DNA from 2 places in the Cupriavidus sp. IK-TO18 genome. Region 1 is predicted to be linked to the other one. Evidence: predicted binding sites of a transcription regulator. Region 1 holds the regulator's gene; the other holds the start of a gene.
The links. The regulator NrdR, encoded in region 1, represses ribonucleotide reductase genes. The targets are predictions, from matches to a motif close to CACNANATNTNGTG.
Positions count from the first base shown of each region.

Region 2: IPF36_RS25745 (ribonucleoside-diphosphate reductase subunit alpha) is a predicted target of NrdR. The motif match lies at 2,459-2,472, and genes of this name have one in related genera.

Region 1 is NZ_JADGMP010000005.1:135,618-142,600, forward strand. Features, by position in the region: gene IPF36_RS03065 (PilC/PilY family type IV pilus protein) at 1-518, opposite strand, end outside; gene IPF36_RS03070 (pilus assembly protein) at 515-1,057, opposite strand; gene IPF36_RS03075 (PilW family protein) at 1,069-1,956, opposite strand; gene IPF36_RS03080 (type IV pilin protein) at 2,481-2,849, shown strand; gene nrdR (transcriptional regulator NrdR) at 2,919-3,383, opposite strand; gene glyA (serine hydroxymethyltransferase) at 3,537-4,784, opposite strand; ZMP/ZTP riboswitch at 4,918-5,019, opposite strand; gene ybgC (tol-pal system-associated acyl-CoA thioesterase) at 5,174-5,578, shown strand; gene tolQ (protein TolQ) at 5,575-6,258, shown strand; gene tolR (protein TolR) at 6,323-6,766, shown strand; gene tolA (cell envelope integrity protein TolA) at 6,859-6,983, shown strand, end outside.
Region 2 is NZ_JADGMP010000033.1:70,592-77,574, forward strand. Features, by position in the region: gene IPF36_RS25735 (sigma-54 dependent transcriptional regulator) at 1-1,563, shown strand, start outside; gene ampD (1,6-anhydro-N-acetylmuramyl-L-alanine amidase AmpD) at 1,560-2,180, shown strand; gene IPF36_RS25745 (ribonucleoside-diphosphate reductase subunit alpha) at 2,697-5,633, shown strand; gene IPF36_RS25750 (ribonucleotide-diphosphate reductase subunit beta) at 5,777-6,964, shown strand.

The DNA.
Region 1 (6,983 bases):
TGTGCATGGCGCACGCGGAAGGGAGCATGGCCAGGCTGTCCCGGCTGCCACGCCGGCGGCGCGACCACCAGCACGCGCGCGCCGCGCGCGCTGGCCAGCCGCGTCTCGCGCGGGCGCAGCGCGGGATTGGCATTGTCGCCGCGCAGCCAGGCCAGTTGCTGGACGTCGAGTCGCTCGCGCGTGGCATCGTCCAGGTCGGGCCATTGGAGCGCCACCAGCCGCTCCGGCTGGAGCATGGACGCCGGCAGCGAGGTGTAGATCCTGCGCGATGGGAGTTGCCTGGCATCCAGCAAGGCACCCGCTTCCCACAGGCCCGACAGTGGCTGGCGATCGTCGGTGCCGACGAGCGACGCTTGCCAGCCGACTGCGCGCAACCGGCCAGTCCAGGATTTTGCGCCGGGTTCGATCTGGTAAGCGAGCGGGAGCTGGCCGGCAGTGCTGTCATTGCCGGCCGCAACCGCCAGGACAGGCAGCAGCGGGAGCACGCAGGCAAGCATAAGGGCGGCGCGTAGGTTCATGGCTGCACGATGCTCTGCACGACGGCCCGTACCGCGGGCGAGCGGCCGAAGCCGACGGCGGTGATGCGCAGCCGCGGCAAGGCCGGCCGGCCTTCGTCAGGCATGGGGCCGTAGTCGAGCAGCTCGGCAACGTAACGCGGCGCCGTAAAAGAACCTGCAAAGGCTTCCGGCACGATGGCAACGCCGCTTGCCGGCACGCCAATCGCCAGGTCCGTAGCCAGGCCATGCAGCCACGGCTGCCATACCGGCGTGCGCGCGTGCGCAGTGTTGCACAGCGCCGCCTGCGCGCCGCGACCGCATTCGCCCGCGGCGGGCCACTGGCCGAAGCGGTCGTCACTGCCACCGGCGGCGGCGAGCAGTTCCGCCTCCGCCTCGAGCAGGGCGGCTTCTGCTGCCCGGAACGCGATCTCGCGATCGCGGCCGGCGGCCGCCAGTTGCCGGCCTGCCAAAAGCATTTGCAGCATGGCCGCCGCGGTGGCGGCGACCAGCAGCAGCATCGTCGCCGCGAACAGCAGCGTGATGCCGCCGGCCTGCGTCATCGCGTGCGGCCTCAGCATAGTGTCTCCTCGCAGCGCAGGGCGTTGCGCAGGCGGACCGTCGTGGCGAACACGCGCCGGTTGGCGCGGTGCGTGTCGACCGGCGCTGCCTGCAGGTCGGCCAGGGCATCGTCAGCGCGCGCGCTCACGGCAGCGTCACGGGCAGCGCCGCGCTGCTCGCCCTGCAGCGCAAGCGCGATCTGCACCGCCAGTACGCGCTGCCATGCGTGCGCCCCCATGGCCTGGACCCGTGCCGCTGGCAGGAACGCATCTGGCTGACGGTCGCCATCCATGTCCACCCCGAAGCGCAGTTGCAGCGAGGCGACGCCACGGACCAGTGCCCCCGAAGTCCAGCCCTGTCCGTCGACCTGGCCATTGCGGCGGGACGGATAGCGGCACAGCAGTTGCGGCTCGCCGTCCGTGGCGGCGGCTATATAGAGCATGTTCGCCGCGACAAAACCCGTGGCGCCTTCGGCCCCCGCCATCCGTGCCGCCAGCGGATACCCGCTGCAATCGATCATCGTCTCGTCAGGCTGGCTCGGATCGCCGGGCTGGCCCTGGCCGCTGAACCGCACCAGCAGCACATCGCTGTTCGCGACGCCGTGGCGGGTGCACGTCGGCACTTCGGCGATGCCCGGCTGCCCGCAGTCGTCGGCGCCGCTGACGGCGGGCGGCGCCGACGCGTCGAGTGTGCCGGCATGCCAGCCGGCCTGGCGCAGCAGCGCGCTCAGGATGGCGAGCGCGCGCTGGCCGCGTTCTTCCAGCAGTACGCGCTCCGCCGCGCTGCGGTAGGCGGACAGTGCCACCTGCCACGCCGCCGTGGCGACGGCGGCGACAATGAGCCCGAGCGCCAGGCCGACCATGGCTTCGGTCAGCGAAAAGCCCTGGCCATGGCGGCGCATCGGAAGCGTTCGTATCGGAAGCGCTCTCATGGCAGCCCCGCGCCGGCACGGTTCAGAGGCAGTCCGGCCGGCCATGGCGCCAGTTCGGCCGACTCTGCCGTCCTGCGCGTGTCATGGCTAGCCTGATCCAGCGCTCGCTGCCAGCCGAGTCCCGTCGGCCCCAGGATTGCGAGCGATGCCAGGCCGGCGGTGAAGATCGCCAGCCCGCAGAGCGATTCGAACAGGATGTATCCGCGGATGGCGCCACGTGGAGGCAGGCAACGAGGAAGACAACGAAGCAGGCAACGAAGCAGGCGGCAGGGCAGGGCGAAGAGATGGTGCATGGCGCGCGGCGTCAGGGCATTTCGGGACCTCCACCGTATCCCGCCGCTGCCGTGCGCTTTGTAGACGCCTGATATGAATGCGCAAAATTTGGTAAGACCGCGATGAACCGGTCGCCAGCGCGACCACGGGCGATGTCATCAGCGTGATGGAAAAGGGCAATATCTGGGTTCCGTAGCCGCCGCGTCCGGACCATGGGCGGCATGACGCTGATCGGGCTGATGGTCGCGGTATCGATCCTCGGCATCCTCGCCGCGATCGCCATCCCCAACTGCACCGAGCATGTGCGGCGTCGCTACCGCACCGATGCGCGCGGCATGATGACCGAGGCGGCGCAGCAGCTGGAGCGCTTCCGCTCGGTCAACGGGCGCGATGACCAGGATACGGCCGGGGCGGCGTTTGCCTTGCCGGCAGCGTTGCGCACCTCGCCGCGCGACAGCAACCGGGTGCGCTACAACATCTCGCTGGTGGCCAGTTCGCTGACGGCGAACGGCTATGTGTGCAGGCCGTGCCAGTCAATGCGGCGGATGCCTGCGGCACCTCCTTGCCGGACCAGGCGGGCACGCGGCTGAACGCGGTCGGCGCGAATCCCGCCGCGTATCTGCAAGACTGCTGGGAACGTTGACGGTGGAGCAGGGCGCTCAGCGCTTGCTGTTGCCCGCGGTCACTTCGGCGAGCACATCGGAGAATTCGGAAACATCCTCGAAACTCCGGTACACCGACGCAAACCGGATATACGCGATCTTGTCGAGCTTGCGCAGCTCGCGCATCACCAGCTCGCCGACCTGGCTGCTGGGGATTTCCTTCTCGCCCAGCGACAGCAGTCTTTCCTCGATGCGGGTGATGGCTTCATCGATGGCCTCGGCCGAGACCGGGCGCTTGCGCAGCGCCAGGCGCATCGAATCCTTCAGCTTGGCGCGCGCGTAGTCGACGCGCGAACCGTTTTTCTTGACGATGGCGGGAAAGAACAGCTCGATCCGCTCATAGGTGGTGAAGCGGCGGTCGCAGGACTCGCAGCGCCGGCGCCGGCGCACGGCATCGCCGTCTTCCGACATGCGCGTGTCGAGCACCTGGGTATTGGAATGACCGCAAAAGGGGCATTTCATGCCGGACCACCTTCAGTTGAATTCCGTCGCCTGTTCCGCATGGATGTCCTGCGCAGGCGGGCGGGTTGGCGAGGCCCGCAAGCCGGACCGCCTGCGTGTGGCAGGGCGCGGCTTGCGGGGCTGCCGGCCACCCTCGCGGGTGGCCTGGAAGCATCAGCCGTAGACCGGGAAACGCTTGGTCAGGGCAGCCACCTGCTCGCGCACGCTGGCGATGTTGGCGGCGTCGTGCGGGTTCTCCAGCACGTCGGCGATCAGGTTGCCGACGATGCGGGCTTCTTCTTCCTTGAAGCCGCGCGTGGTCATGGCCGGCGAGCCCAGGCGCACGCCCGAGGTCACGAACGGCTTTTCCGGATCGTTCGGGATGGCGTTCTTGTTGACGGTGATGTGCGCCTCGCCCAGGATGCGTTCGGCGTCCTTGCCGGTGATGTGCTTGGCGCGCAGGTCGACCAGCATCACGTGGCTTTCGGTACGGCCAGAGACGATGCGCAGGCCGCGCGCGATCAGGGTCTCGGCCAGCACGGCGGCGTTCTTCACCACTTGCTGCTGGTATTCCTTGAACTCGGGGGTCAGTGCTTCCTTGAACGCCACCGCCTTGCCGGCGATCACGTGCATCAGCGGGCCGCCCTGGATGCCGGGGAAGATCGCCGAGTTGATGGCCTTCTCATGCTCGGCCTTCATCAGGATCACGCCGCCGCGCGGGCCGCGCAGGCTCTTGTGCGTGGTGGTGGTGACGAAGTCGGCGTGCGGCACCGGGTTCGGGTAGACGCCCGCGGCGATCAGGCCAGCGTAGTGGGCCATGTCGACCATGAAGTAGGCACCGATCGACTTGGCGACCTTGCTGATGCGCTCGAAGTCGATGCGCAGCGCGAAGGCCGAGGCGCCGGCGATGATCAGCTTGGGCTTCTTCTCTTGCGCGAGCTTTTCCAGCGCGTCGTAGTCGATGTCTTCCTGGGCGTTCAGGCCGTAGCTGACCACGTTGAACCACTTGCCGCTCATGTTGAGCGCCATGCCGTGGGTGAGGTGGCCGCCTTCGGCCAGGCTCATGCCCATGATGGTGTCGCCCGGCTTGAGCATGGCGAAGTACACGCCCTGGTTGGCCTGCGAGCCCGAGTTGGGCTGCACGTTGGCGGCCTCGGCGCCGAACAGCTGCTTGACGCGGTCGATGGCCAGCTGCTCGACCATGTCGACAAACTCGCAGCCACCGTAGTAGCGCTTGCCGGGATAGCCCTCGGCATACTTGTTGGTCAGTTGCGAACCCTGCGCGGCCATCACGGCCGGCGAGGTGTAGTTTTCGGAGGCGATCAGCTCGATGTGGTCTTCCTGGCGCTGGTTTTCCTTCTGGATGGCGGCAAAGACCTCAGGGTCGATCTGGTCGATCGTGAAACGGCTGCGTTCGAACATGGCGAGACTCGTCTGAAAAAAGGGAATCCGATTCAAGCATCGGGGGCATCGGTTAGGGCGCGCGGGGAAGGCTAGCGGCGACCGGCGCCGGCGGCACTTTGCAGCCGTCGGCGCAGGGCGCACCCTGCTTCCCATTCGCTGCCCAGGCGAGCGGCAGGCGTGTGAAACAACACGCCAGAGAACTTGCGCTTCCTCGTGGTAGTGCCCACTGACTTCGCCAGTCGCGCAAGATGGAATGGTTGCGCGCAGTGTAGCGCGTAGAGTGCGCCCGCCGCAAGCCGTCAACCCGCCAGCCAAGGCTGGTCAAGGGCTGGCCAGCAACTTGCTGTTGCAAACTCGTACTGCGGGTTTACACGAAACCGCGTTCGCTCTCCGTTACAATCGCGGCCATGACAAACTTTGTCTGGACCCTGCGGGTGTACTGGGAAGACACCGACGCGGGCGGCGTAGTGTTCTACGCCAACTACCTCAAGTTCTTCGAACGGGCCCGCACCGAGTGGCTGCGTTCGCTCGGTATCGAGCAGCAGGCGCTGGCCGACGAGGCCGGCGTGGTCTTCATCGTCCGTAGCACGGCGGTGGACTACAATGCGCCCGCCCGCCTCGATGACCAGCTCGAGATCCGCACGCGCATCGACCGGGTCGGCCCGGCCTCGGTCCAGTTCACGCAGGAAGCCTGGCGTGACGAGCTGATGCTTGCATCCGGCGCCATCCGCGTCGGATGTGTTGATCGAAGCACTTTTCGTCCCGCCCCGATTCCGGCCCCCGTCCTAGCTACCATCAAGTCCGCCCGATGAATCCCGTGACCGTCACGCAAGACATGTCGATCGTAACGCTGGTGCTCCACGCCAGCCTGCTGGCACAGGCCGTCATGGCGCTGTTGCTCGTCATGTCGCTGTTTTCGTGGACCTATATCTTCCGCAAGCACCTGGCATTGCGCTCGGCGCGCACCCAGACCGAAGGGTTCGAGCGCGACTTCTGGGCCGGCGGCGACCTGCAGGCGCTCTATAACAGTGCCGTCAACAACCGCCACAACACCGGCGCGCTCGAGCGGATCTTTGAATCCGGCATGGGCGAGTTCCTGAAGGCGCGCGAGCGCGGCAACGATTCCGGCGCGCTGCTCGACGCGGCCCGCCGCGCCATGCGTGCCGCCTACCAGCGCGAGATGGACGTGCTCGAGTCGCACCTGCCGTTCCTGGCCTCGGTGGGCTCGGTCAGCCCGTATATCGGCCTGTTCGGCACCGTGTGGGGGATCATGAACGCATTCCGCGGCCTGTCGAATGTGCAGCAGGCCACGCTGGCATCGGTGGCCCCCGGCATTGCCGAAGCGCTGGTGGCCACCGCGATCGGCCTGTTCGCGGCGATCCCGGCGGTGATCGCGTATAACCGCTATGCCACCGAAATCGACCGCCTGGCGATCCGTTTCGAAAGCTTCATGGAAGAGTTCCTGAACATCCTGCAACGGCAGGCGCGCTAACCGAATCCAAGACGGGGAGTCCGGGTGAGCGGCCCGGGCTCCCGTCGTTTCCAGGAGTCCTGCAATGGCAGCCATTCAGCGCCGCGGCGGTTCGCGCCGCCGGGCAAGCGCCGACATCAACGTCGTGCCCTATATCGACGTCATGCTCGTGCTGCTGGTCATCTTCATGGTGGCAGCGCCGATCGTGAGCCCCGCCACCGTGGACCTGCCCACCGTGGCCAACGCCACGCCGCAGCAGAAGGCGCCGCCGATCGTCGTCACCGTGCACGAGAACGGCGACCTGACCGCGCGCGGCAAGGACAACGCCGGCAATGCCTTCGAGCGCAAGCTCGACAAGCAGGGCCTGCTCGATTTCGTGCACCAGCGCCAGAACGAGAACCCGGACCAGCCGGTGGTGATCGCCGCCGACCGTTCGGTGAAGTACGAAGCCGTGCTCGATGTCATGTCGGTCCTGAAGGCCGACGGCATCAAGCGCGTGGGCCTGATGGTCAAGTCCAAGACTTCCTGACGCGTTGAACCCGCGTTGAACCCGCGTTGAACCCGTATTGAAGCCGCATTGATGCGCCCGACTGACAGCCATTGCGATTGCCGTTGCGCCCGATGAATACCGTCGCCGCCTATCCCTACCAGCCGGTGAAAGAGCGGGGAACCATGCGTTCCTTCGTGCTCGCGCTCGTCATGCACCTGCTGCTGGGCATCGTGCTGTATTACGGCGTGCACTGGCA
Region 2 (6,983 bases), on a different contig from region 1:
GACGTGGTGCTGGCCGGCTCGCTGGCCGAGGCGCGGCAGAAGCTGGCGCAGGGCCGCTACAGCCTGGTGCTGACCGACATGCGGCTGGGCGACGGCCTGGGCATCGAGATCGTGCGGCAGCTGTCGGCCGCGCCCGAGCGCATCCCGGTGGCGGTCATCACCGCCTACGGCAGCGCCGACAACGCTGTCGAGGCGCTCAAGGCCGGCGCCTTCGACTACATCGCCAAGCCGGTCTCGCTGGAGCAGCTGCGCAGCCTGGTGCTCAACGCGCTCGGCCGCCAGCAGCGCGACAGCAGCGAAGCCGATGCCGGCGGCAGCGCCGGCGCGGACGCTGCCGCCGACCGCGCCGCGGCGTTGCTGCCCGGCCATTCCGCCGCCATGCACGAGGTGCGCCGCTCGCTGTCGCGGCTGGCGCGCAGCATGGCCCCGGTGGTCATCAGCGGCGAATCGGGCAGCGGCAAGGAGCGCGCCGCGCGCGCCATCCACGCGATCAGCGCGCGCGCTTCGCACCCGTTTATCGCGGTCAACTGCGGCGCCATCCCCGAGACGCTGATGGAGTCGGAGTTCTTCGGCCACGTCAAAGGCGCCTTCACTGGCGCCGATGGCGAGCGGGGCGGCTTTTTCCATGCCGCCAACGGCGGCACGCTGCTGCTCGACGAGGTGGCCGACCTGCCGCTGGCCATGCAGGTCAAGCTGCTGCGCGCGCTGCAGGAGCGCCGCGTGCGCAAGATCGGCGCCAGCCGCGAAGATGCCGTGGACGTGCGCGTGATGTGCGCCAGCCACAAGGACCTGGCCGCGATGGTCGCCGCCGGCCAGTTCCGCCAGGACCTGTATTACCGCCTGAACGTGCTGGCGCTGCGCATGCCCACGCTGCGCGAGCGTGGCGAAGACATCCCGGTGCTGGCGCGCGCCATCCTGGACCACCTGGCGGTGCGCTATGGCGACCCGCATCCCAAGCGCCTGGCGCCGGCCGCGCTGGAGCAGCTGGCCGCCTACCGCTTCCCGGGCAACGTCCGCGAACTGGAAAACCTGCTCGAGCGTGCCTACGCCTTTGCCGAGAGCGAGCAGATCGAGGTGGCCGACCTCGGCCCGCTGGATGCCGGCGCGCCCGGCGCCGGGCTGATGGCCCCCGCGCCCACGATGGCGTCACCGGTCCCTGCGACCCAGTACGCCCCCTGGGGCGCGCCGGGCATGTGGGCGCCGATGCCGCCCGCGGCGACACCCACGCCCGCAGCCGTGGCCGAACCTGCTGCCGCGCCACAGGTTGCCGCACCGCCCGCCACCCAGCCCGAACCCGAGGGCGACGCCACCGAGCGCGCCTGCCGCGGCATCGTCTTCCCAATCGACCTGCCGGCCCGGCTCGAAGCCGTGGAGCGCGAACTGATTTTGCAGGCACTGGCGCAGACCAACTTCAACCGCACCGCTGCCGCGCCGCTGCTCGGCCTGAACCTGCGCCAGCTGCGCTACCGCATCCAGCAGCTTGGCATCCGCGAAGCCATGGACGCCGCTGACCGCGGCGTGGCCGAGAACAACGGCGACGGCGCGGGCGAGGGCACGCCATGACGAGGCCCAGCCAGCCCAATCTGCCTGCACAGGTGCGTGCCTTCCTCCCAGACGCAGACGGCTGGGTACCCGCCGCCCGCCGCGTGCCGTCGCCCAATTTCGACGAACGGCCCACCGGCATGCCCGTGGACCTGGTGGTGCTGCACAACATCAGCCTGCCGCCCGGCCAGTTCGGCAGCGGCGACATCGAAGCGTTCTTCCAGAACCGACTCGACCCGGACAAGCACCCGTTCTTCGCCACCATCCACCAGGTCCAGGTGTCCGCGCACTTCCTGGTGACGCGGCAGGGCGAGCTGGTGCAGTTCGTGCCGTGCACGCAGCGGGCCTGGCATGCCGGCCAGTCCGACTTCTTCGGCCGCACGCGCTGCAACGACTTCTCGATCGGCATCGAGATCGAGGGTTGCGACGACCTGCCGTTCACCCCCGCCCAGTACGACACCGTGGCCGCCCTGGTCCCGGCCCTGATGGCGGCCTACCCGGTGCGCGCGATTGCCGGCCACAGCGACATCGCCCCGGGGCGCAAGACCGATCCCGGCCCGCATTTCGACTGGGACCGCTTCGCCGCCGGTGCAGCAGTGCCGCCAGGCATGTTGCCCTATCGGCATACCACGGGGTGATGAATTCGTAACGTCATTCCCCATGGTCGTGCGCCCCTTTTTGGCACACATGCCCCAGGCAGGTTAGGGGCTATCGCATGCTCGCAACAATCAAAAAAATTTTTGTGAAATGTGCAGTTGCGAACGGTTTCGCTGAAACCCTTGTGTGTACTAGGCTCCCGGGCATGTGGCGCTGCCGCACGCGGCGGCCCGACCGCGAAACGACCCCGAAATAACGGTTGTCAAGACTGGTCATTCGGATTCGTTTCACTATACTTAGCCAAGTTTTCAGCAGTACCCACTATATCTAGTAGTCAAACCGGGGAGCTGGCCCAAGTGTGAGGTGCCGGTTGCACAGCGAGTGCAACCCGTCCGGAAACCTCCGCAAAGCTAGCGAATCACAAAGAGTCCCTGGCGAAATGTTCACGCAAAGGCAGTTTGTCCGTGCGCGGTCACACCGAAACGGATCCTTCTTTCCGCCGCATTTCGCCAGGGACTCTTTTGTCTCTTAAATCCAGGGTAAAAACAGGACTTCACATGCAAACGGCCCAGAACGAACTCACCACGGGTGGCGCCGCCGCCGGCGTTGCCAGCCAGGCACCCAACGCACAGACCTCCAGCGCCGCTTCCACCAGCTACCCGGATCACAAGATCATCCGTCGCAACGGCGCCGTGGTGGCGTTCGAGCCGTCCAAGATCAACGTCGCCATGACCAAGGCCTTCCTCGCCGTCAACGGCGGGCAGGGCGCAGCTTCCGCGCGCGTGCGCGAGATCGTCGAGCAACTGACCGACAGCGTGGTGCGCGCGCTGGTGCGTAGCCGCCCGAGCGGTGGCGCCATCCATATCGAAGACGTGCAGGACCACGTCGAGCTGGCCCTGATGCGCTCGGGCGAGCATGAAGTGGCCCGCGCCTACGTGCTGTACCGCGAGAAGCGCGCCCAGGAGCGCGCCAGCGCCAGCGCCCAGGCCGTGGCCCGCGTGCAGCAGTCCGGCATCCAGATCAATGTGACAGACGCCGGCGTGGCCAAGCCGCTGGACATCGTCGCGCTGCACGCCCTGATCGACAACGCCTGCTCCGGTTTGGGCGATGCGGTCAGCGCCGAGCCGATCCTGAAGGAAACCCTGAAGAACCTGTACGAAGGCGTGCCGATGACGCAGGTGTACGACTCCGCCATCCTGGCTGCGCGTACCCTGATCGAAAAGGACCCCAACTACAGCCAGGTCACCGCCCGTATCCTGCTGCACACCATCCGCAAGGAAATCCTGGGCGCCGAAGTGACCCAGACGGAGATGTCGGCCCGCTACGTCGAGTACTTCCCCAAGTTCATCGCCCGCGGCATCGAAGCCGAGCTGCTGGACGAAAAGCTGGCCACCTATGACCTGGCCCGCCTGGGCGCCGCGCTCGACGCCGGCCGCGACTTCCAGTTCAACTACCTGGGCCTGCAGACCCTGTACGACCGCTACTTCCTGCATATCGATGAAACCCGCATCGAAATGCCGCAGGCCTTCTTCATGCGCGTGGCCATGGGCCTGGCGCTGAACGAGAAGGACCGCGAAGCGCGCGCCATCGAGTTCTACCAGCTGCTGTCGTCGTTCGACTTCATGTCGTCCACGCCGACCCTGTTCAACTCCGGCACCCGCCGCTCGCAGCTGTCGTCGTGCTACCTGACCACCGTGTCGGACGACCTGGAAGGCATCTACGAAGCGCTGAAGGAAAACGCGCTGCTGTCCAAGTTCGCCGGCGGCCTGGGCAATGACTGGACCAACGTGCGCGCACTGGGCTCGCACATCAAGGGCACCAACGGCAAGTCGCAGGGCGTGGTCCCGTTCCTGAAGGTGGTGAACGACACCGCCGTGGCCGTGAACCAGGGCGGCAAGCGCAAGGGCGCCGTCTGCGCTTACCTGGAAACGTGGCACCTGGACATCGAAGAATTCCTGGAGCTGCGCAAGAACACCGGCGACGACCGCCGCCGCACCCACGACATGAACACGGCCAACTGGATCCCGGACCTGTTCATGAAGCGCGTGATGGAAGGCGGCGAGTGGACGCTGTTCTCGCCCGCCACCTGCCCGGACCTGCACGACAAGGTCGGAAAGGAATTCGAAAAGGCCTACCTGGGCTATGAAGCCAAGGCCGCCAGCGGCGAACTGAAGCTGTTCAAGAAGCTGCCCGCGCTGCAACTGTGGCGCAAGATGCTGGGCATGCTGTTCGAGACCGGCCACCCGTGGATCACCTTCAAGGATCCTTGCAACATCCGCAGCCCGCAGCAGCACGTCGGCGTCGTCCACAGCTCCAACCTGTGCACGGAAATCACGCTGAACACCAACGACAGCGAAATCGCCGTCTGCAACCTGGGCTCGGTCAACCTGGTGGCCCACCTGGCCAGGCAGGCCGACGGCTCGTACGCGCTCGACCACGCCAAGCTGCAGAAGACCATCCGCACCGCCATGCGGATGCTGGATAACGTCATCGACATCAACTACTACGCTGTCGACAAGGCGCGCAATTCCAACCTGCGCCATCGTCCGGTCGGCATGGGCATCATGGGCTTCCAGGACTGCCTGCACGTGCTGCGCACGCCGTACGCAAGCAAGGCCGCGGTGCAGTTCGCCGACACCTCGATGGAAGCGGTGTGCTACTACGCCTACCAGGCTTCGACCGAGCTGGCCGAAGAGCGCGGCCGCTACAGCACCTACGAAGGCTCGCTGTGGGACCGCGGCATCCTGCCGCAAGATTCGCTCAAGCTGCTGGCCGAAGAGCGCGGCGGCTACCTGGAAGTGGACCTGTCCAGCACCATGGACTGGGACAGCCTGCGCGCCCGCATCAAGCAGCACGGCATGCGCAACTCGAACTGCATCGCGATCGCCCCGACCGCGACCATTTCGAACATCATCGGCGTGTCCGCTTGCATCGAGCCGACCTTCCAGAACCTGTACGTCAAGTCCAACCTGTCGGGCGAGTTCACCGTGGTCAATGACTACCTGGTGCGCGACCTGAAGGAACGCGGCCTGTGGGACGAGGTGATGGTTGCCGACCTGAAGTACTTCGACGGCTCGCTGTCGCGCATCGACCGCATTCCGCAAGACCTGCGCGACATCTACGCCACCGCGTTTGAAGTCGAGCCGACCTGGCTGGTGGAAGCCGCCAGCCGCCGCCAGAAGTGGATCGACCAGGCCCAGTCGCTGAACATCTACATGGCCGGCGCGTCGGGCAAGAAGCTGGACGACACCTACAAGCTGGCATGGGTGCGCGGCCTGAAGACCACGTACTACCTGCGCACCATGGCTGCCACGCACGTGGAGAAGTCCACCGTGTCGCGCGGCTCGCTGAACGCGGTGTCGTCGGGCAGCGACAGCGGCTCGGCCCTGGACGCAGCGGCTGCCTCGGCCCCGGCCATGCCGGAAGCCGAAGGCGCGGTCTGCACGATGCGCCCGGGCGACCCCGGCTTCGAAGAGTGCGAAGCCTGTCAGTAAGCCTTAACTAATCCCCCGCTTTGCTCCCCTCTCCCGCCCGCGGGAGAGGGGCCGGGGGAGAGGGCCGGCGCAACCACGAAGTTGCACAAGTCAAAAAACACTGATCACCGCCGCCCCCAAACCGAATCACGGAGAACAACATCATGCTGAGCTGGGACGACGACGTTCAAGCCACCCCGCAGGCCGCACCGCAGCCTGCCCTGCAACCCGCTGCATCGGCTGCCACCGCTGACCAGCAAGGCGTCCTGCCGCCGAGCGCCACGCAAGCCGGCATCCTGGGCAACAATCCCAACGCCGCCGCCGCGCAAAGCAACCGCCGCGTCAACGCCGCCGACAAGCGCGTCATCAACGGCTCGACCGACGTCAACCAGCTCGTCCCGTTCAAGTACAAGTGGGCGTGGGAAAAGTACCTGGCCGGCTGCGCCAACCACTGGATGCCGCAGGAAATCAACATGTCGCGCGACATCGCGACATGGAAAGACCCCAACGGCCTGACCGAAGACGAGCGCCGCATCATCAAGCGCAACCTCGGCTTCTTCGTCACCGCCGACTCGCTGGCCGCCAACAACATCGTGCTGGGCACCTATCGCCAGATCACCGCGCCGGAATGCCGCCAGTACCTGCTGCGCCAGGCCTTTGAAGAGGCCATCCACACGCACGCCTACCAGTACATCGTTGAATCGCTGGGCCTGAACGAAGCCGAGATCTTCAACGCGTACCACGAAGTACAGTCGATCCGCGACAAGGACGAGTTCCTGATCCCGTTCATCGACACGCTGACCGACCCGTCGTTCAAGACCGGCACGCCGGAAAACGACCAGAAGCTGCTGAAGTCGCTGATCGTGTTCGCCTGCATCATGGAAGGGCTGTTCTTTTATGTGGGCTTCACGCAGATCCTGGCGATGGGGCGGCAGAACAAGATGACTGGGGCGGCGGAGCAGTATCAGTACATCCTGCGGGATGAGTCGCTGCACTGCAATTTTGGTATCGACCTGATTAATCAGATCAAGCTGGAGAATCCGCATCTTTGGACGGCGGAGTTCAAGGCCGAGATCACCGAACTGTTCAAGAAGGCGGTGGATCTGGAGTATCGCTATGCGGAAGACACGATGCCGCGTGGGGTGCTTGGTTTGAATGCGCCGATGTTCAAGTCGTATCTGCGGTTTATCTGCAATCGTCGTTGCCAGCAAATTGGTCTTGATCAGCTGTTCCCGAACGAGGAGAACCCGTTCCCGTGGATGAGCGAGATGATTGATCTGAAGAAGGAACGCAACTTCTTCGAGACGCGCGTCATTGAGTATCAGACGGGTGGGGCGTTGAGCTGGGATTGAGTTTTTTTGCTTTGATGAT